Regions from separate parts of the Caballeronia sp. KNU42 genome, predicted to be linked through region 2. Evidence: riboswitches for the same ligand, from Rfam matches in the RefSeq annotation. Region 2 holds a riboswitch; the other holds the start of a gene.
The links. A riboswitch is a leader RNA that binds a small molecule or an ion and turns the genes downstream of it on or off. The one in region 2 is predicted to bind thiamine pyrophosphate.
Positions count from the first base shown of each region.

Region 1: it holds a riboswitch for thiamine pyrophosphate, as region 2 does, so the genes downstream of both, thiC (phosphomethylpyrimidine synthase ThiC) here and ACSOSP_RS11165 (FAD-dependent oxidoreductase) in region 2, are expected to answer to the same signal.

Region 1 covers NZ_CM132388.1:146,612-156,958, reverse strand. The annotation lists gene ACSOSP_RS00580 (entericidin A/B family lipoprotein) at 1-30, shown strand, start outside; gene ACSOSP_RS00575 (Fic family protein) at 195-1,808, opposite strand; gene ACSOSP_RS00570 (EamA family transporter) at 2,275-3,399, opposite strand; gene ACSOSP_RS00565 (hypothetical protein) at 3,403-3,693, opposite strand; TPP riboswitch at 3,773-3,901, shown strand; gene thiC (phosphomethylpyrimidine synthase ThiC) at 4,160-6,091, shown strand; gene ACSOSP_RS00555 (glycine zipper 2TM domain-containing protein) at 6,434-6,646, shown strand; gene ACSOSP_RS00550 (hypothetical protein) at 6,903-7,340, shown strand; gene ACSOSP_RS00545 (L-lactate permease) at 7,939-9,537, shown strand; gene arfB (alternative ribosome rescue aminoacyl-tRNA hydrolase ArfB) at 9,830-10,243, opposite strand; gene ACSOSP_RS00535 (AAA family ATPase) at 10,240-10,347, opposite strand, start outside.
Region 2 covers NZ_CM132388.1:2,484,532-2,494,878, reverse strand. The annotation lists gene ACSOSP_RS11180 (carbonic anhydrase) at 1-583, shown strand, start outside; gene ACSOSP_RS11175 (MFS transporter) at 685-1,938, opposite strand; gene ACSOSP_RS11170 (ABC transporter ATP-binding protein/permease) at 2,072-3,823, opposite strand; TPP riboswitch at 4,215-4,345, shown strand; gene ACSOSP_RS11165 (FAD-dependent oxidoreductase) at 4,558-5,715, shown strand; gene thiS (sulfur carrier protein ThiS) at 5,724-5,921, shown strand; gene ACSOSP_RS11155 (thiazole synthase) at 5,944-6,756, shown strand; gene thiE (thiamine phosphate synthase) at 6,753-7,820, shown strand; gene ACSOSP_RS11145 (ABC transporter ATP-binding protein) at 7,938-8,756, shown strand; gene mlaE (lipid asymmetry maintenance ABC transporter permease subunit MlaE) at 8,753-9,520, shown strand; gene mlaD (outer membrane lipid asymmetry maintenance protein MlaD) at 9,639-10,196, shown strand; gene ACSOSP_RS11130 (MlaA family lipoprotein) at 10,306-10,347, shown strand, end outside.

The sequences.
Region 1 (10,347 bases), 1.9 Mb from region 2:
AATTCGGCCGACAAGCACAACGCGGAGTAAGTGAAGAAGGCAGCGCCGGATAGTTGCTGACGGCTGTCTTCATCGGCTCCCGGGCTTTGTGTCTGTATGCCGACAACGAAACGCTGACATGAAACTCGATCAAGAAGAACCTCCGCTGGCGGAGGTTCTTTGTTTTTGTCTCGGCTAAAACTCGTGAACGCACATCAGTTGGAAGCAGGCGGTAAAGCTGTCCAGCTGCCCGCCTCGGGACGTTGCGTGATGCGCTCGATTGGCTCGGCAGCCTGCGATTCGATAAGGCCGCCAATCAAATCGGCGAAAGGCTTGATGTTCCGGTATGTGCTGGCCTGCTCGAGCGCCGCCAGATAAGCGGTACGGGACTGAACGGTCACGATGGTCCAAAGATAGCCGCCTGTTGTCAGCAGGTAGTTCATGAGAAAGCGGCTGAGGCGGCCATTGCCGTCCATGTACGGGTGGATGAACACGAAGATGAAATGACCCAATACCGCGCGCACGCCCGGGTGCTCTTCCGCCTGCAGCAGGTCGAAGAGCGCCGGCATGCAATCCCGTACGGCTTCGGGCGCCAGCGGTACATGCAACGCATTCCGGATAAACACGTTGTTGTTGCGATACCCGGCCAGATCGCTTGCCTTCAAGATACCCGCGGTCACGCTTGGCGAAAACAGCGTCACGTACCACTGTGAAAAATCTCGCTTGAGGGTGGCGGAAGGATCGCTGGCTTCGGCCACTACCCGTCCGATCAGGGAGCGGACCCGGGCATGGGTCTCCGCATAACCTTTAGCCGCCATGGCATCCCTCGCCAACCGGTCTTCCCTGTTGGTCAAGGGGCTCCAGTCGCCATTGCGAACCTTCGCGATCAGGTCGGTGCTGACCCGATACCCTTCGATAGACAACGAGTGATACGCGTCCGCGACGTACCTTGCCTCTATGTCGTTCAGAAGCGCTTCGCTGTCGGGGTTCGGCAAGCAGGGAATATCGCGGAAACGGTCGATCACGATATCGCGCATGCCCGACCACATGGCCTGGATGCGCTGCACGTACGGCGACTCGTTCATCCGGCCGCCAATATGGGCCAGCGGCCGCTCGAACGGGTTACCTTCGATAACGACGTAGGCCGCCGCTTTCATGGTATCGAGGAGCTGGTCGGCATCCTGATCCCGGCCGACGGCCCGCAACGCCCCCGCCATGCGGCCGGCAACAACACTGTGACCTCCCTCGAGCAATCGGGAGGTCAGCGTACTGATGTCGACCTGACGGGTCACGATCTGCGCGGCGAGCTCATGCGTGTGAAAAAAACTCGGACTTGCCCGAATCAGCGCTTCCGGCACAGGGAGCAGCATGAGTCCGCTCGCGTTCGGCGCGCGGCCGTCCACCAGCATGTCAGGCTTGGTTCGATAGAGGAACATGGAACAGCCGTGAGGCAATGCTTGCGGCTGGTTGGTCGCCAGCGGCGAGTACAGCAGGACCTGCTTTTCGATGCTCGTGTGGCCGCTGTGCTTCAGGAGCGAAAGCTCGGGGCTGACCTGCCACTGGTCCGCGAACCTGGAGTGGGCGTACGCAGCCACGAAGGTTTCCATGTTCGCGTACCAGTGCGTGGAATCGCCCTCACCGTCTTCCGGATTGTTCGACTGATACCAGCCTTGAATGACCAGCTTGAGGAAACCGGCATTCTGGAGCCGCTCACGGTGCGTGCGAGTGAGCTCGGGATGCGCACTTACCTGAAATACAGAAAGGCCCCTGTCCTGCAGCGCTTTGAGGATCGACAGGGAAGAAGCCAGTTTTTCGTTGGGCGCAGCCACGCGGTTCGCTCCGGAGACTTCAGACCATAATTAGAGTTTTGTGTCGTATTATATCCAGAGTTTTGTGTTGTACTATAACTCGACTTTTGTGCTTTACTATAATTAGAGTTTTGTGCTTTTTTTAAGGATGAAGGCGGGGTCAAAACTGGCAAAAGCCATTCCTACAAAGGATATCCGCCGGCAGTGCACGGAGTTCGTTGCGTGTAAATCGACGTCACAATTCCGATTTTTTCGCGCATTTTAGATCCCCAAATCATGCGGCCGCAGGCCGTTCAGGGACGTGGCGGACGTGCTGTCCGCCTGTTCGACGGCGCGCATAAGCGGGTTTCGATCAGGTCGAACGATAGCCAGGTCTGAGGACTGTCTTCTCCGGTGATCCGCTCAAGTCATAAAAAACGGCAGGCCGTTTCTCCGGAATCTTCCGAAACGGTCCGCCGTCTTTGTACTTCCGGCCGCCACGCCGACGTCAAACCAGCCCGCGCCTCTTGTAATCGAACCAAAACGACAAACCCACGCTCGCCAGGATGATGAGGGTCGCCATCACGGTCCACTTCGTGATCACTTCGCCGAGAAACAGCGCGCCTATCACCACGGCCACCACGGGATTCACGTACATGCAGCTGCTGGCAATAATCGGACTCGTATGGCGTATCAAGTATGCATACGCGACATACGCGGCCATCGAGCCGACCAGCATCAGGTAGAGGTAGGCCAGAAACGGCGTGAACCCCATGCTCACGATACGTTCGCCCGACACCCAAGCAACGATTGTCGCCATCGCGCCGCCAAGACTGATCTGCAGAGCCGTCGATACCAGCAGGTCGGACGGCAGCTTCAGACGCCCCGCGAGAAACGAGCCGGCGGCCCAGAAAACCGCGCCGCAAAGGATCGCGAGACTACCCGCGGTTGAACCCGACGACGGATCACCGTGATTCAGCAACGCAATCCCGACCAATCCAAGGCCGACCGCGATCCACTCACCCTTCGCCACTTTGCGGCCTGCAATGGCCGCGATCACCGTGGCGAACAACGGCACGGTCGCGACCATGACGGCAGCCGTACCGGTCTCGACCGTGCGCATGCCGAACGCGAGCATCCCGCTCGATAAACCCACCAGCAACGTTCCGACCGCCGCGGCGTTGCGCACTTCGGCGAAAGTCGGCCAGACCGGGTCCCGACGCGCGGCGAAGATGAATAAACCAATGCCGGCGAACAGGTTGCGCAAGCCGGACAGCATCAGCGGCGGAAACGATTCCAGCGACAGATGCACCGCCATGTAGGTGGAACCCCATACGAGGTACACCACGCAAAGGGCAAGCGCCACGCGGCCGCCGTGCGTCGCCGGAAGCCGGAACGGGAAGCGGCCGGGAAGGTTGAACGGGCGACGCTCGCGGGTATCGGTATCGGGCGAAGGTTGCGCGCTCGTCACGCCCGGCGAGCCATCCGATGACGGCGATGCAGACACTGATGCCGCGTCGGCCGCTGCATGCGGAAACGGCAGCACATCGGCTGAGGGCTGCGAATGGGGCGGCACGAACTGCTGTGGTGGCGAATCGGAACCCGGCAATCGCGGCGGCAACGGTGTGGACATCCGTTACTCCGCGACGAAGATGATTGAAGCATCAGCCGGCCAAACGGCCAAGCTTACAACCGCCGGTTTCGCTTCACCCGAAACGAGGGGAAGCGAGGAACGGCGCGCATGCCGCTTGAGCGTCGCGGCAAAACGGGCAAGGCAGGACAACATGTCGGAAGCAGAAAAAGGGGTCGGGCAACAACGTGCCGAAGCTCGATAACGGCTTGAAAAGCCGGCAGGAGCCGCCGCGAGTTTGCCGGACCGATCGGTGAAAAATGTCGGCCGCATCCGGGAAAACACGGTGGTCGCCATTATGCAGTAAGCCATGCATACGCACGCGTGAGTGTTACAGATGGTTGCCAACACGCTACGGCGAGGTGTATTGTTGCGGCTGCTAACGCGGGGGTCCTGCGCTGCACATCGCAATCTGTCACCGGATTGTCCGTGTGTCGCGGGTGAGAAATACCCTTTGAACCTGATCTGGATAATGCCAGCGCAGGGAAGCGTTCGGATTTTGCAGCGCTTGGGGTCTTTCTTGGGTTTTACTCTTCCTCGCGCATCCCCGCCAAGTCCGCCCGCCTCCTTCTCTGCTTTTCTCCGGTCTCCCGCAGCTAGCGTTTGACTCAGCCGATCTCGTGCGCTCTCGTGCCATTTGGTGCATTTTCGTGCGCGTGGCGTTTTTCGCCGGCCGGCTGGGAAACACCCGTCCCCCGCAAACATCTGCATGGGACCGGAGTAAGCGCTGAAGCGCCAACACCGGTCGACAAAGGAGAGCCGCATGAACGCCAATCCGAAATTCCTCTCCGACGACGCTGTCGTCGACGCTGCCGCCATCGCGCCGCTGCCCAACTCGCGCAAGATCTACGTGACGGGTTCACGCCCCGACATCCGTGTCCCGATGCGGGAAATCACGCAATCCGACACCAACGAAAGTTTCGGCAGCGAAAAAAATCCTCCGGTCTATGTCTACGATTGCTCCGGCCCGTATTCGGACCCGGAAGCGAAAATCGATATCCGCTCGGGTCTGCCGGCCGTACGCCAGGGCTGGATCGAAGAACGTGGCGATACGGAATCGCTCGGTGGCCTCTCGAGTAATTTCGGCCGTGAGCGCGCCGCCGATCCGGCCACCGCCGACCTGCGTTTCAAGGGCCTGCATCGCACGCCGCGGCGCGCCGCGCCGGGCAAGAACGTCTCGCAGATGCACTACGCACGCCAGGGCATCATCACGCCGGAAATGGAATACATCGCGATCCGCGAGAACCAGCGCCGTGCTGAATATCTGGAATCGCTGCGTACAAGCGGTCCGAACGGCGAAAAACTCGCCGCCATGATGGGCCGCCAGCATCCGGGCCAGGCGTTCGGCGCCCAGGCTTTCGGTGCCAACGCGCCCAAGGAAATCACGGCCGAATTCGTGCGCGAGGAAGTCGCCCGCGGCCGCGCGATCATCCCGGCGAACATCAACCACCCGGAAAGCGAACCGATGATCATCGGCCGCAATTTCCTGGTGAAGATCAACGCGAACATCGGCAACTCGGCGGTGACATCGTCGATTGGCGAAGAAGTCGACAAGATGACGTGGGCCATCCGCTGGGGCGGCGACACGGTCATGGATCTTTCGACCGGCAAGCATATTCACGAAACGCGCGAGTGGATCATCCGCAACAGCCCGGTGCCCATCGGCACGGTGCCGATTTACCAGGCGCTCGAAAAGGTCAACGGCAAGGCCGAAGACCTGACCTGGGAAATCTTCCGCGACACGCTGATCGAACAAGCGGAGCAAGGCGTCGATTACTTCACGATCCACGCCGGCGTGCTGCTGCGCTACGTGCCGATGACCGCGAACCGCATGACGGGCATCGTGTCGCGCGGCGGATCCATCATGGCGAAATGGTGTCTGGCTCATCACAAGGAAAGCTTCCTGTATGAGCACTTCGAAGACATCTGCGAAATCATGAAGGCCTACGACGTGAGCTTCTCGCTCGGCGACGGCCTGCGTCCCGGCTCGATCTACGACGCCAACGACGAAGCCCAGCTCGGCGAACTGAAGACGCTCGGCGAGTTGACGCAGATCGCGTGGAAACACGATGTGCAGGTGATGATCGAAGGTCCGGGCCATGTGCCCATGCAGCTCATCAAGGAGAACATGGACCTGCAACTGGACTGCTGCGACGAAGCGCCGTTCTACACGCTTGGACCGCTCACCACGGATATCGCCCCGGGTTACGACCACATCACGTCGGGTATTGGCGCGGCGATGATCGGCTGGTTCGGCACGGCCATGCTCTGCTACGTCACGCCGAAGGAACATCTCGGTTTGCCGAACAAGGACGACGTGAAGACCGGCATCATCACGTACAAGCTCGCCGCGCACGCCGCCGATCTGGCGAAAGGTCATCCGGGCGCTCAGGTGCGGGACAACGCGCTCTCCAAGGCGCGTTTCGAATTCCGGTGGGATGACCAGTTCAACCTCGGTCTCGATCCGGACAAGGCGCGCGAATTCCACGACGAAACCCTGCCGAAGGACTCGGCCAAAGTCGCGCATTTCTGCTCGATGTGCGGCCCGCATTTCTGCTCGATGAAGATCACCCAGGACGTCCGTGAATATGCGGCGAAGCAAGGGGTATCGGACATCGAAGCGCTGAAGCAAGGCATGGAAACGAAGGCGATCGAGTTCGTGAAAAAGGGCGCTGAGATCTACCAGCGCACGTAAGAAGGATCAAGCCACGCGCGCCGCAAAGGCGCGGCGATCCGGTGACACGTGAAGCGGCCTGTCGCATGCCATATGCGACAGGCCGCTTTTGCGTTTTGGAGGCCGCATAACTCCATATTCACCTGCTGAATACGACGGTCGGGCACTGTTTCTGCTCTTACGTTGAAAGGATCGGCAAGCACTGTCTTTTCGCCACCGGGTTGGACGTGGACAGTCAGGCTCATCCGCTCAGCGCAAATGATGCGCGGCATGTGCTGGATATGCTGGATGCGCGACCTGGAGCCTCGCCGGTTTAACAGCAACCCGTCAGACCTTCGTGATTCATCGTTTTGGAGAGTTGAAATGGACAAGATCAAACAGATTGGCGCTGCTGCTCTCATCGCCGCACTTCTCGGCGGCCTGTCTGCATGCGATCAAATGAGCACCCGCCAACGCGATACAGCCGTCGGCGCGGGTATCGGCGGCGTGGCGGGCGCAGCGCTGGGCGGCAGTGCGTTGTCGACGGTGGGTGGGGCGGCCGCAGGCGGCCTGATCGGTAACCAGGTCGGCAAGTAGGTTGATAAGCTGGCGAGCCGGATGAGTATTTATCCAGCTCGCCTTGCCCGATCGCCGCCCTTCAATTACACGTCGATCAGCTGCAACCGAGCTCGTCGCTTAGGCGACTCACTGGCGCGCCCACAATCCAGTCCTGCGAAACAGATCGAAACATTGGGTGGCGCCCCCGTACTTTCCCGCGTTTCAGCGATGCGCTAGGCTCCTGACATTCCGTTCATTCGAACGGCCGCGTTTCGACGCAATGAGGAGTCGCATCATGAGCCCGAAGCTCGCACTATCCGCCCTTGTGGGCGCTTTGAGCTTGAGCGCTTGTTACTACGTGCCGTACGGTTCGTATGGCTATTACCCGGCCTATCCACCCTACGCGGGTACTCCGGTAGTCAGCACAGCACAAACGCAGCAGGAGATTCCTGTCACGCCAGTAGGGGCGCCCGCCTCCGGCTATACGCAAAGCTATCAAGGCACCGACAACACCCCCGCGTCCGCGTATGCATCAACAACACCGCAATACGTCGACGCGCCGCCTGTTGCCTATGCGCCGTATCCCGCTTATTACCCGAGCTATCCGGTCTACGCGCCCTATCCGGCCTATTACGGTGGCTACGGTTATCCCGCATACGGTTACGGTCCTTCGCTGTCGGTCGGCTTCGGCTGGTACGGCGGCGGCGGGCGCGGACATTATTATCGTCACTGAACGGGTCGCTCTCTGCTTTTAAGCATGGACGAGCTTACCCGTTCGATGTAATGCTTTCACATGAACCACGCTGCAATAGCGCGGTTTGCTTGTCTGAACGCTTGTTGTCCGCGATGTCCGATCACGTCAGCAGCGCTTCACCGGCGATTCCGTGGCAGCCGGTGTGATATGGCACGCTTTTCGCTGAAATACCTGCTCGCTTCGCCGCCCCGGGCGCTGCCGCCACAGGAATCGTCACCATGCTGGTCTTCGCGCTGGTCCTACTTTGGCTTGCCGCCTGTCTTGGCGTGATCTCCGTCTGGGTATTGCGCCGCGCTTCACCGGACTCGCCCGAGACCGGTGCTTCTGATCCGCGTGAACCCACCACGCGCTAAAGCGTCGGATTATCCCGAAGGTATGGTTAATCCTTCTTTGACGCACGCCATCCTCGTTCTATCCTTAGTCCAGACGCATTAGGCAAACGCTTACTTGCAAAGGTGCGTTGGGCGACGCCGCGCTTTTCCTTTTCGCAAGCGAACGAAGCTCACGGGGCAGTGAAAACCGGTCGCCATGACCGGAGAACGCCACGCGTTCAGCAAAATAAAAGCAAGGAGACCCTATGTTTCATCAGATTCTGACGCCTGTCGGCGGCTCACTCGGCTTGTCCTTTCTCGTCGCCGTGCTACCTATTGCAGTCGTGCTGGTTCTGCTCGGTTGGGCGCGCCGGCCTGCCTGGCAAGCGTCGCTCGCCGGACTGATCGTTGGCGTAGTGATAGCTATCGCCGTGTGGCATTTCCCGGTGGGCCTGGCAATTGATTCGGTCGCGGCAGGCGCCGTGTTCGCCGTCTGGCCGGTCATGTGGATCGTATTCACCGCGATCCTGCTCTATAACATCGCGCAGCGTTCGGGCCGCTTCGAAGCGTTCCGGGTATGGATGATCGACAACCTCCCGAACGACCGGCGCATTGTGCTGGTCGTGATCGGTTTCTCCTTCGGCGCGCTGCTGGAAGGCATCTCCGGGTTTGGCACGCCGATCGCCATTACGAGTTCACTGCTGATCCTGCTCGGCTTTCCGACGCTCGAAGCGCTGACCTTCACGCTGATCTTCAACACTGCGCCGGTCGCGTTCGGCGCGCTTGGCGTGCCGATCACCGTGCTCGGCGCCGTGACCCATCTCTCCCCTGACCTGCTCGCCAAGATGGTCGGCCGCCAGTTGCCGCTCTTCGCGCTGCTGCTGCCGTTCTATGTGATCGGCGTGTACGCGGGCTTTCGCAATATGCTCAAGATCTGGCCGGTGTTGCTGGTGGCCGGCGGAACGTTCTCGCTCACGCAATTCGTCACGTCGAACTACATCAGCTACTCGCTCACAGATGTGCTCGCGTCGATGGTTTCACTGATTCTCACGATCGCGTTCCTGCGCGTCTGGAAACCTGCCCACGACGAACGCTTCGCCGTCAACGTGGATAGGGCAGCGCAAGTCCGCGGCAAGCTTTCAGGCGGCCATGGATGGGTGCCCTGGATCGTGGTATCGGTCGTGGTGATCGTGTGGACGGTCGCGAAGATCTTCCTGATCGGCGATGTCAAGGTGCCGTGGCCAGGTCTCGACAAAGCCGTCTTCATCACGCTCTATAACCAGCCGTACGGCGCGATCTGGGACTTCCAACCGCTCGCGACCGGCACCGCGATCCTGGTTGCATCGATCATTACCGCCCTGATCGTGCGGCTGCCGGCGAGCGAATTCGGCGCGGCGATCGGCGATACGTGGGTGCAAACGCGCATCGCCATCCTGACGGTCGCGACCATCGTCGGGCTCGCGTACCTGATGAACTACTCCGGCATGAACTACACGCTGGGACTCGGCGTGGCGTCAGTGGGAGCGCTCTTCCCGCTGGTCTCGGCGTTCCTCGGCTGGGTGGCGGTGTTCCTGTCCGGCAGCGACACATCGGGTAATGCGCTGTTCGGCAATCTGCAAGTGGTCGCGGCACGCCAGCTCAATCTCAATCCCATCCTGATGGCAGCGACGAATTCATCCGGCGGCGTGATGGGCAAGATGATCTCGCCGCAAAACATCTCGACGGGTGTCGCCACCACAGAACTGAAAGGCAAGGAAGGCGTGGTATTTGCGAAGACATTCAAGCACTCCATTCTGTTGACTCTGGTGCTGGGTGTACTGGTCTGGCTGCAGCAGAATGTGCTGACGTGGATGATTCCGCATTGAAGGGATTGCGGACGGGTTTCTTGTTTTTTAACGGGCTGTTTTGAACGTCGATGTTCCTGCCGCGCGGGAATGCGGGTGGCAGGGCTTGGCTTCCCAGGGCTATAAGCGGCGCCGATGCGTCGAATTCCTCGCCACGCGTAAGTGCGCGTGGCGAGGAACCGGCATTCACACAGGCGTTGCGAGCCGGTATATGCGTTTCGTCGCCAACGGGACTCTGCCGGGCGAAGCGCGTCGACATTCGTTGTTGACCAGGCCCGAAGCGAATCGCCTTACGAGATGGACTGGATGCGCCTCACTCACCCACCACTCGTCCGCGCGTTGCCTTCACCGCGCCTCGCCGCACTTTTCCATCGACCCTTCGCAACTGCGACGCCCGGGTCGGTTTCGTCGCGACCCGCGTGCGGCGTGTCACGCTTACGCGCTGGATCATCTCGTCGAGCCGCGCAAGCGCCGCCGCACGATTCATGTCCTGCGTGCGGTGTTCCTGCGACTTGATGATGATCACCCCGTCGCGCGTGATGCGACTGTCGCGTAGCGCGAGGAGGCGCATCTTGATCGTGTCCGGCAGCGACGACGCCTGGATGTCGAAGCGCAGGTGAATCGCGCTCGACACCTTGTTGACGTTCTGACCGCCCGCGCCCTGTGCCCGCACGGCGCTCAGTTCGACTTCGTTCGGCTGGATCACATACTCGATCGTATGATTCACAATGCCGCCTCCGCAATGCGCGCGGCCAGACCCGAATCACGCCGCGTAGGTGTGCGGACGGCCTGCGCGAAGACGTCCGCCGAGCCGATCACGTCTATGCGGCT
Region 2 (10,347 bases):
CGAGAAGGCAAAGAAAGCGCCCGCCGACATGCCCCGCCTGAAGATCAAGTACCAGCCCCTTCCCATCGATATCATCAACACCGGTCACGCCGTTCAATTCAACGCGACGCCGGGTACCGAGAGCATCACCCTCGGCGATCAAGCTTATCAACTCGTTCAGTTCCACTTCCATTCGCCGGGTGAAGAGCGCTTTGCCGGCAAAGACAGCGTGATGGACGCTCACCTCGTCCACCGTTCAGAAGACGGCAAGCTTCTCGTTTTGGCCGTTCAATTCCAGATAGGCGATCAACCCAACCCGGTCATCCAGACGATGCTTGACCGCATCCCGAAGGAGAAGGGGGCCGAGTTCAAGGTGAATGCTGTGATGGTGAATCCGCTCGACCTGTTGCCTAAACAAATGAGCTATTACACGTACAGCGGTTCGCTGACGACGCCGCCTTGTTCGGAAGGCGTGACGTGGATCGAGTTCAAGGAGCGGGTGAGCATTACCCAGCACCAACTCGATGCCATGCAGCGCTTCTATCACGGCAATCAACGCCCGGTGCAAGCGTTGAACGGACGTGAAATCTGGGAAGTAGAGTGATCTGACAGCGCTAAGAGATCGCCTGTTGAAAGGCGACGTGCTGTGAGACGACAGGCGGTTTAACGCAAGTTAAAACCGCCTCGTTTTCCTCATCAAGCAAGTCACCGTGTCACTACACCAAACGCCTTCCCTCGCGTTTCCGGCAACAACAACGCCGCGACGATCACCAACAAATACCCGGTCCCCGCCACCATGCCAATCGCTTTGACAAGCGACATTCCTTGCGAAAGCACGCCTACAAGAATCGGAAAAAACGAGCCGAGCCCGCGCCCGAGGTTGTAGCAAAACCCCTGACCCGAGCCGCGTATCGCGTTCGGGTACAGCTCCGATAAATACGCCCCCACGCCCGCAAAAATCCCCTGTACGACAATACCGAGCGGAAAGCCGAGCAGCAGCATGGTGTGATCGGTGACGGGGATCATCGTGTAGATCATCCCGAGCAAAAACGAGCCGATAGCAAATAGTACGAACGACGCACGCCGCCCGATCCTGTCGCAGAGAATGGCCCCGAACACATACCCCAGAAACGAGCCGACGATCAGCACCACGAGATAACCGCTCGTATTGAACACGGACAAATGCCGCTCGGTCTTGAGATAAGTCGGCAGCCACGTGGTGATGGCGTAATAACCGCCGAGCATGCCGGTGCACAACGCGCTGCCCAGTATGGTTGTCTTGAGGTGGGAGCCTTTGAAGATATCGGCGAAAGTGGCGGTTTCAGTGCCGGCATCGCGCGCACGGCGGGTGGCGAGATAGATTTCCGGGTCGCTGACATTGCGGCGGATGTAGAGGATCCACAGCGCCGGCAAGATACCGATCCAGAAGCACGCGCGCCACGCAGTGTCTTCGGGCAACAAAGCAAAAAACGCCCAGTACAGGATTGCCGCCGCGCCCCATCCGAATGACCAGCTGCTCTGCACCGTACCCACGGCTTTAGCGCGATGCTGCGGCGAACGAATGGTCTCCGCCATCATCACGGTGACCACGGACCATTCGCCGCCGAAGCCCACGCCTTGCAGCGTGCGCGTGGCCAGCAACTGCCCGAACGAGTGCGTGAAGCCCGAGAGAAATGTGAAGAAGGCAAACGTGCCGATCGTCCACTGCAATACGCGGACGCGGCCATATCGGTCGGAGAGAATGCCGGCGAGCCAGCCGCCGATAGCCGATGAAATCAGCGAACTCGTCGCGATCATCCCGGCTTCACTCTTCGTCATGCCCCACGCGGTGATCAGCGTGGGAATGAGGAACGAGTAGATCATGAAGTCGAAGGCATCGACGGCGTAACCGCCGAAACCCGCGTAAAGCGTGCGGCGCTCGCGCGTCGTCAGCTCGGTGAACCACTCGAACGCTCGCAAATCCCGTCTCCCGTTCAAAGCCTGCCGTGCAGGCGCAGGAGCATTCTACGGTGCGTCGTTCAGCGGGAAAAGCAGGTCAAAATGATGCCCGTGGTCACCGGGCATCGAACGAGCGCTTTGACCTCAAACCATCTCAAACCACCACGCTTTCCGCCCCCGCACGTTCAATCTCGATCCGGCTCTCGTGGAAGCCGGTCACCGACTCGCGATGCGCGACGCTGACGATCGCGGCGTTCGGCAACGCATCGATGATGGCCGTATAGATCAGCATCTCGTTCTCGGCATCGAGCGCGCTGGTGGCCTCATCGAGGAACATGAAGTCCGGCTTGTGCAGCAATACGCGGGCAGCCGCCAGCCGCTGTTGCTCGCCCGGTGACATCATCTTTGCCCAGTGTCCCGACTCCTCCAGACGCGGACCGTACGCGTTCAGGTTGCAGGCACGCAAGGCTTCGCGGCAGTCGTCATCGGAGAAGACATCCGCAGTCGACGGATAACTCAACGCCGCCTTCAATGTGCCGATCGGCAAGTAACTTTGCTGCGGAATGAACATCAGCTTGGCGTCGACCGGCGCGTCGATCGTGCCGTCACCGAACGGCCACAAGCCGGCCAGCGCGCGCATCAGCGTACTCTTCCCCGAACCGGACGGACCTTGCACGAGCCAGCGCGAACCCGGCTTCACCACCACATCCGCGACGTTCGCGAGCGGCGTGCCGTTCGGCAACGCGAGCTTCAGTCCGGTCGTGGTCAGTGCGTCGGTGCTCGTGTAATGCAGGTTGATGCCGCCGTGGGCAGTCGCCGGCGAAATCGCTTCCTTGATGTGCGTGGAGCTCATCACACGCTTGAATTCGCGCAACCGGTTCACGGTGGCGCGCCATTCGACCAAGGTCGAGTAACTATTGATGAACCAGGAAAACGAGTCGCTGACCGTGCCGAATGCCGAACTGATCTGCATCAGCACGCCGAACGTGAACGCGCCTGCGAAGTAGCGGGGAGCCGCGACCATGATCGGGAAAATAATCGCGATCTGACCGTAGAAAGACAGCACGAAGGTCATGCGCCGCGTGTACTTCATGATCTGCCAGTAGTTCTGGCGGATCGTTTCGAAGATGGTCCTGGCGTTGCGGTTTTCCGTCGCGATGCCGTCATAAAACGCGATCTGCTCGGCGTTCTCACGAATGCGGATCAGGCCGAAACGGAAGTTGGCTTCCACCTTCTGCGCCTGGTAATTAATCGATACCAACGGATGGCCGAAACGCTGGATCAGGAGCGAGCCGAGCACCGCGTACAGTGCTGCCGCCCAGACCATGTAGCCCGGAATGGTGATCGGCGTACCGAACAGCGAGAAGCTCAGCGCCCCGGCAAGCGTCCACAGGATCGTGATGAAGGTCACGAGCGTGACGAGCGTCGATAACAAGTCCAGCGACAACGACAGCGTGGTCGTGGCGAAGGACTGCAGGTCGTCGCTGATCCGCTGGTCGGGGTTATCGGCGAGGCGATCGCGTTCTATGCGGTAGAAGGCTTTATCGCCGAGCCATTGTTCGAGGTATCGGTGGGTGAGCCATTGGCGCCACCGGAAGCCGAGCATCTGGCGCAGGTACCGGCCATACACGGCGAGCAGGATGTACGCGAACGCGAGGCCCGCGAAGATCAGCAGCAGGCGCGGAAACTCGGCGACCCTCTTGGCCTGCAGCGTGTTGTAGAAGTCCGCGCTCCAGGTGTTCAGGCGGACGTTGATGTACACGACCGCCATATTGATCGCGATGATCGCGATCAGCAAAAGCCATGCAATGCCGCGTTCTTCCGATACCCAGTAAGGCTTGATAAGACTCCACGCCGACACTTTGTCGGCGTCTTGTTCTGTGTTGCCGGGAGGTGTGGTGGTCATGAGCTTCCTGAAGACGTGCCGGCTCTGCGGCAGGTTGTAACTTGGCGGTATCGATGCGGATGGTCCTGCTCCGTCTCAACGATCCTAAGAGACCATTAAAGAGGGCGCGCGTCGGAGCATTGTTTCGGGCGTGACTTAATTGTTCCTTAATCCTTGCCCGGCTGACGACTGACCCGCCGATGCAATGCAACAGCCAGGCGCTTTCTGTATGCGTGCGCTGCAGATGCACCCGGCGTTCGCGGCATTGTGCCAGAGTGCGCGCACGGTGAACGAAAGGGAAGGCTGACGGGTTTTGTCCGCGCCGAGCCCCAAGCTTTTCCTCTAAGTGCGAGGGCGCCCTACGCGGGTCGCCCCGTTTGCTGGTCGTTTCGCTTTTATGCTTTAATGATCGATGACGAAACAGGGGTGCTTCGGCACGCGTCTGCCTCCTTGAAACAATGGAGAAACGCGCGGCGAGGCTGAGAGAGTCCCTTTGCACCCGATCCGGGTAATACCGGCGAGGGAAGTTTCCGGAAACCGCCGCGTTTCCAGTTTCTTCCAGTATTGGCTGGCCCATGAGCCGCATGCATTGCGCTCCCAAGCCGCTCTCTCCGATCTCTCGCCGTGGTTTCGTCCCTGAAATATGTTCGTGCGCCGCGCGTGCAACAGGGTTCGAAACGGGCATTCCTCCCGATCTCGATTTCCGTGCTGTGCTCCGTGCGTTCTGCAGCGTCTGCTGAGGAGGCATCGTCATCGTGAACACCGTTGTGCATTCCACTCACTCCAGTGCGTCCGGGCGAGACGATTTTGCCGTGGTGGGCGGCGGCTTGTGCGGGCGGCTGGTCGCCTGGCTGTTGGCGGGTGCGGGGCACCGTGTGGCGCTGTACGACCGCGGCGATGCGCCCGGCACGCAATCGGCGGCGTGGGTCGCGGCGGCAATGCTCGCGCCGCTCGCCGAGGCGGCCAGTGCGGAATTGCTGATCACTGAACTCGGGGCGGCATCGCTCGCGCGCTGGCCGGGTTTTATCGCCGAGATGCCGGAACCGGTGTTTTTCCAGCGCAATGGCACGCTGGTCGTCTGGCATGCCGGCGACCGCGCCGAAGCGCCGCTGTTCGAGCGCCGTTTGCGCGCGAACGCGCCTTCCGAGCTTTTCCGAGATGGCTTCGTCAAACTCTCCGGCGCGCAAGTTGCGGCAGCGGAACCGGCTCTGGGCACGCGTTTTCCGCAAGGCTGGCTGCTGCCGAACGAAGGCCAGCTCGACAACCGGCAAGTGCTGAACGCGCTGGCAGCGGGATTGGCCGAACGTAACGTTGACCTCCACTGGAATACGACGATCGATACCGATACCCCGCCGGACGCGCATTTCGTTATCGATTGCCGCGGTCTCGGCGGAAAGCCGGCGTGGCCGGCATTAAGAGGCATTCGCGGTGAAGTAGCGCGGGTGCATGCGCCGGGTATCGGGCTGACGCGGCCGGTGCGCTTGCTGCATCCGCGTTATCCGCTCTACATCGCGCCGAAACAGGACGATCTTTATGTGATCGGCGCAACCGAGGTGGAAGGCGAAGACATGTCGCCAATGACCGTGCGCTCAGCGCTCGAACTCCTGAGCGCGGCGTTCGCGGTGCATCCGGGTTTCGGCGAGGCGCGCATTCTCGAGCTCAATTCGCAATGCCGGCCGACTTTGCCCGATCATCGTCCGGCGATTGTCTGGGACGGCGCACGAACCTTGCGCGTAAACGGGCTGTACCGACACGGTTATATGATCGCGCCCGAAGTCGCCGATTCCACCCGCGCCCTTGCCGAAGCCCTGCTCGGCGGCGCGATCACCGACCCCGATTCCTTCGACGACTGGCGCCGCCAAGCCCGCTGGTCAGCCTTGCTGCGCTGCGAACACGCGGCGCCCGTGCTTTGACTTTCATCATGAATATTCACATCAATCGGAAGTCTTTCTCCGTGCCCGACGTGGCGACCATCACCGACGCCCTCGCGGCCTTCGGCGCAAAACCGCCGTTCGCCGTAGCGCTGAACGGGCAATTCGTGGCGCGTGGTGAACACGCATCGAAGGCGCTTGCCGCCGGTGACAAACTCGACATCGTCTCGCCGGTCGCCGGCGGCTGAGCTCCATTAAAGGAATCGAATCATGGCTTCCACCATCACCACAGCCGATACCCTCACGCTCTACGGCACGTCATTCCCGAGCCGCGTGTTGCTGGGGACGTCGCGCTATCCGTCGCTGCAGTCGCTGTCGGATTCCATCGACGCCGCCCGTCCCGGCATGGTCACCGTCGCGTTGCGGCGGCAATCGAGTACGGGCGAAGCCGGTTTTTTCGATGTCCTCAAGCGTCACGGCGTCGCCTTGCTGCCCAACACGGCGGGCTGCCAGACCGTGGACGAAGTGCTGAACACGGCGCGCATGGCGCGTGAACTGTTCGATACCCCGTGGCTGAAACTCGAACTCATCGGCGACGACTACACGCTGCAGCCCGATCCGATCGGCCTCGTGGAAGCGGCTGGAATACTGATCCGCGAGGGGTTCAAGGTGCTGCCGTACTGCACGGAGGATCTGGTGATTGGCCGGCGTCTGCTCGATGTCGGCTGCGAGGCGTTGATGCCGTGGGGGGCGCCTATCGGAACGGGAAAAGGTGTGACGAATCCCTACGGATTGCGCACGTTGCGTGAGCGCTTGCCGGATGTGCCGCTTATCGTCGATGCCGGTCTTGGCGTGCCGTCGCACGCGTGCCAGGTGATGGAATGGGGTTTCGATGGCGTGTTGCTGAACACGGCCGTCTCACAGGCAACGTTTCCGCCGCAGATGGCGCGCGCGTTTGCGCTGGGCGTCGAGGCGGGGCGGATGGCCTATCTCGCCGGGCCAATGGCCGAGCGCGATAGCGCACAAGCGAGCACGCCGGTGGTCGGCATGCCGTTCTGGCATCAAGACGGGAGTGCGGTATGAGCGCGGTGTTGCTGGATAAGGAAGTATTTTGGCCGCCCGCTGACGAATTGCTGGAAGCCGCCGAGCGAATCCGGCGGCGGCTGGGCGACTGGCCGGCGGGATCGAAGCAATGGCGCATTTGCCTGAGCGCACCGGATCATCCGCGCTCGGGCGATTTGATCGTGGACGGCGGCGTTGAGCCTCTGCCGGAGGGCGTCGGGCGCCTGGAAGTAAAAACGGGGCGCGCAACGTTGTACCTGAACAACGTCGAGTACGTGCTGGAAGGCGAATGGTCCGATGATTGGCCGGCCGCACTGGCCGCGTTCCTCGATTGCGGTTTTGAGCCGCACGATGCGCTCGTTCTGGCGCTTGCGTGGCGTCCGGCCAATCTGGATGAACTCGACGCGTGGCCCGTCGATTTTTCCACGTTCCCGAAGGTCGCGAATTTGCCGGCGGCGCCTTCAAAGCCGTTTCCCCCATGCCCGGACAGATTGGGCTTGTACCCGGTCCTTCCGAGCGCGGAATGGGTCGAACGGGCGCTTGACCAAGGCGTTCGGACAGCGCAATTACGCCGCAAAACCACCGATTTCGGCGATCTCAAGCAGGAAATAGAGCGTTCGGTGGCGGCGGGCGCGAAGCACGAGGCGCAGCTTTTTATCAACGATCATTGGCAGGAAGCCATCAAGGCCGGCGCGTACGGCGTGCATCTCGGGCAGGAGGACGTGGAAACGGCCGACCTGAATGCGATCGCCGAAGCGGGGCTGCGCCTCGGACTATCGACGCATGGCTACTACGAAATGCTGAAGGCGCTGCATTTCAAGCCGAGCTATCTCGCGCTCGGCGCGGTGTTCCCGACCACGACGAAAGTCATGCCGACGGCCCCACAAGGTTTGTCGCGTTTGACGCGTTATGTGCGCTTGCTTGACGGGATCGTGCCGCTAGTTGCAATCGGCGGCATCAACGGCCAGGTTTTGCGACAAATTATTTCAACTGGCGTCGGAAGCGCAGCAGTCGTGCGGGCGGTTACAGAAGCACCGGATCTGGCTGCGGCCATTTCTGCGCTGCAACACGAATTCGGGCGATAATGCCCCGGATTCGGAAAAAAGTTCAGCTTGTAAAACCAGCCGAAAGGGGCCGCTACGACACCTGTCATGCAGAGGCCCTATAATTCGGCCTCTCGCGTAAAAGGATTGTCAGCCTCCGTGTCAGCTTCTCCCGAGACCTTGCTAGAGCTTCGCGACGTCGATTTCGGCTACGGCGACCGGCTCATTCTGTCGAACCTGAACATGCGCTTCAAGCGCGGTCAGGTCGTGGCTGTCATGGGCGGTTCCGGCTGTGGCAAGACGACCGTGCTGCGCCTGATCGGCGGGTTGGTGAAGGCCAAACGCGGCCAGGTGTTGTTCGGCGGCAAGGATGTCGGCACCCAGACGCGCGAAGGCCTGTACGAGCTCCGCCGCAAGATGGGCATGCTGTTCCAGTTCGGAGCGCTGTTCACCGACCAGTCCGTATTCGATAACGTCGCGTTCCCGCTGCGGGAACACACCGACCTCCCCGACGAACTCCTGCGCGACCTCGTGCTGATGAAGCTCAACGCGGTCGGTTTGCGTGGCGCGCGCGACCTCGCGCCGTCGGAAATATCCGGCGGCATGGCTCGCCGCGTGGCGCTGGCCCGCGCCATCGCGCTGGATCCCGAACTGATGATGTACGACGAGCCGTTCGCCGGCCTCGATCCCATTTCGCTCGGCATCACGGCGAATTTGATCCGCACGCTGAACAGCGCGCTGGGCGCCACGTCCATTCTGGTGACGCATGACGTGCCGGAATCGTTCGCCATTGCTGACTACGTGTATTTCATCGCGAACGGCGGCGTTCTGGCTGAAGGCACGCCGGCACAATTGCGGGCGTCCCAGGAACCGTCGATCCGGCAGTTCATCGACGGCACGCCGGACGGCCCGTTCAAATTTCACTATCCAAGCACGACGCCCTTGGCGGCGGACTTTGGACTCGGAGCAAAGGCATGATCAGCGCCATCGGACGTACGGTGCTTGGCAGCTTCGGCACGATTGGTTACGCCACGCGCATGTTCCTGCGCCTGGTCGTCGAATTCTTTCCGTTAATGCGGCGGCCGCGCCTTGTCACGAAACAGATCCTGTTCGTCGGTAACTATTCGCTGCTGATCATTGCGGTTTCGGGCTTGTTCGTGGGTTTTGTGCTCGGTTTGCAGGGGTATCTCACCCTTAACCGATACGGCTCCGAGCAAGCGCTCGGCCTTCTCGTCGCTTTGTCGCTGGTGCGCGAACTCGGGCCGGTGGTGACCGCGCTGCTGTTCGCGGGCCGCGCGGGGACGTCGCTGACGGCGGAGATCGGCTTGATGAAAGCCGGCGAGCAGCTCACCGCCATGGAAATGATGGCGGTCGATCCGCTCAAGGTGGTGGTGGCGCCGCGCTTCTGGGCGGGCATCATCGCGATGCCGGCGCTCGCGGCCATTTTCAGTGCGGTCGGCATTTTCGGCGGTTATGTGGTCGGCGTGCTGATGATCGGCGTGGATTCGGGCGCGTTCTGGTCCCAGATGCAAGGCGGCATCGACGTATGGAGCGACGTAGGTAACGGCGTGGTCAAGAGCCTGGTGTTCGGCTTTGCTGTCACGTTCATCGCGTTGTTCCAGGGTTATGAAGCCCAGCCGACGCCGGAAGGCGTTTCGCGCGCGACCACGAAAACGGTGGTGTACGGGTCGCTTGCCGTGCTCGGGCTGGATTTCCTGCTGACCGCGCTGATGTTCAACTGACTACTCCGGTCGGGACCGCGACGCTGTTTGCGTGGCGATTCTGCTCACCGGTTCGTGGACGTTGTGAAGGGCACAGTCCTTCACACAAAAAACTGCGACAAGATTCTTTGGGAAGACGATGAAAAAGACTGCTGCTCTCGACTTTTGGGTCGGCCTCTTCGTGGTGCTGGGCTTCGTGGCGCTGTTATTCCTCGCGTTGAAAGCGGGCAACATGAGCTCGCTGTCGTTTCAGCCGACCTACGCGGTCAAGCTGAAATTCGACAATATCGGCGGGCTGAAACCGCGTGCGCCGGTGAAGAGCGCGGGTGTGACGGTGGGCCGCGTGGATTCCATTGGCTTTGACCAGAACACGTATCAGGCGTTGGTGACGATCGATCTCGACAAGCAATACCAGTTTCCGAAGGATTCGTCGGCGAAGATCCTGACGTCGGGCCTGCTCGGCGAGCAGTACATCGGCCTGGAGCCGGGCGGCGACGACCAGATGCTCAAGGCTGGCGACACCATTTCGATGACGCAATCGGCGGTGGTTCTTGAGAATTTGATCGGGCAGTTCCTGTACAACAAGGCGGCGGATTCGGGCGCGTCCAAGAGTCCGGCAAGCTCTGCCGCAGCGCCAGCCGCGCCGGCATTCCCGGGCGCCGCGAGTGCGATGGGCGCGAGCGCGGCCGCTAAGTGAGTTGCTAAGTGAGCCTCGCAGTGAGCCGGGAAATTCCAGGCAGTCGAAGACGGGCCGATCTCGCAGTACGGGCCTGCCTTCGGGTCGGCATCAATAAGGAGAAAAAGAAATGCAGGCAATGCGCGTAAGTAGCGCGGCTGTGATGGTGGCT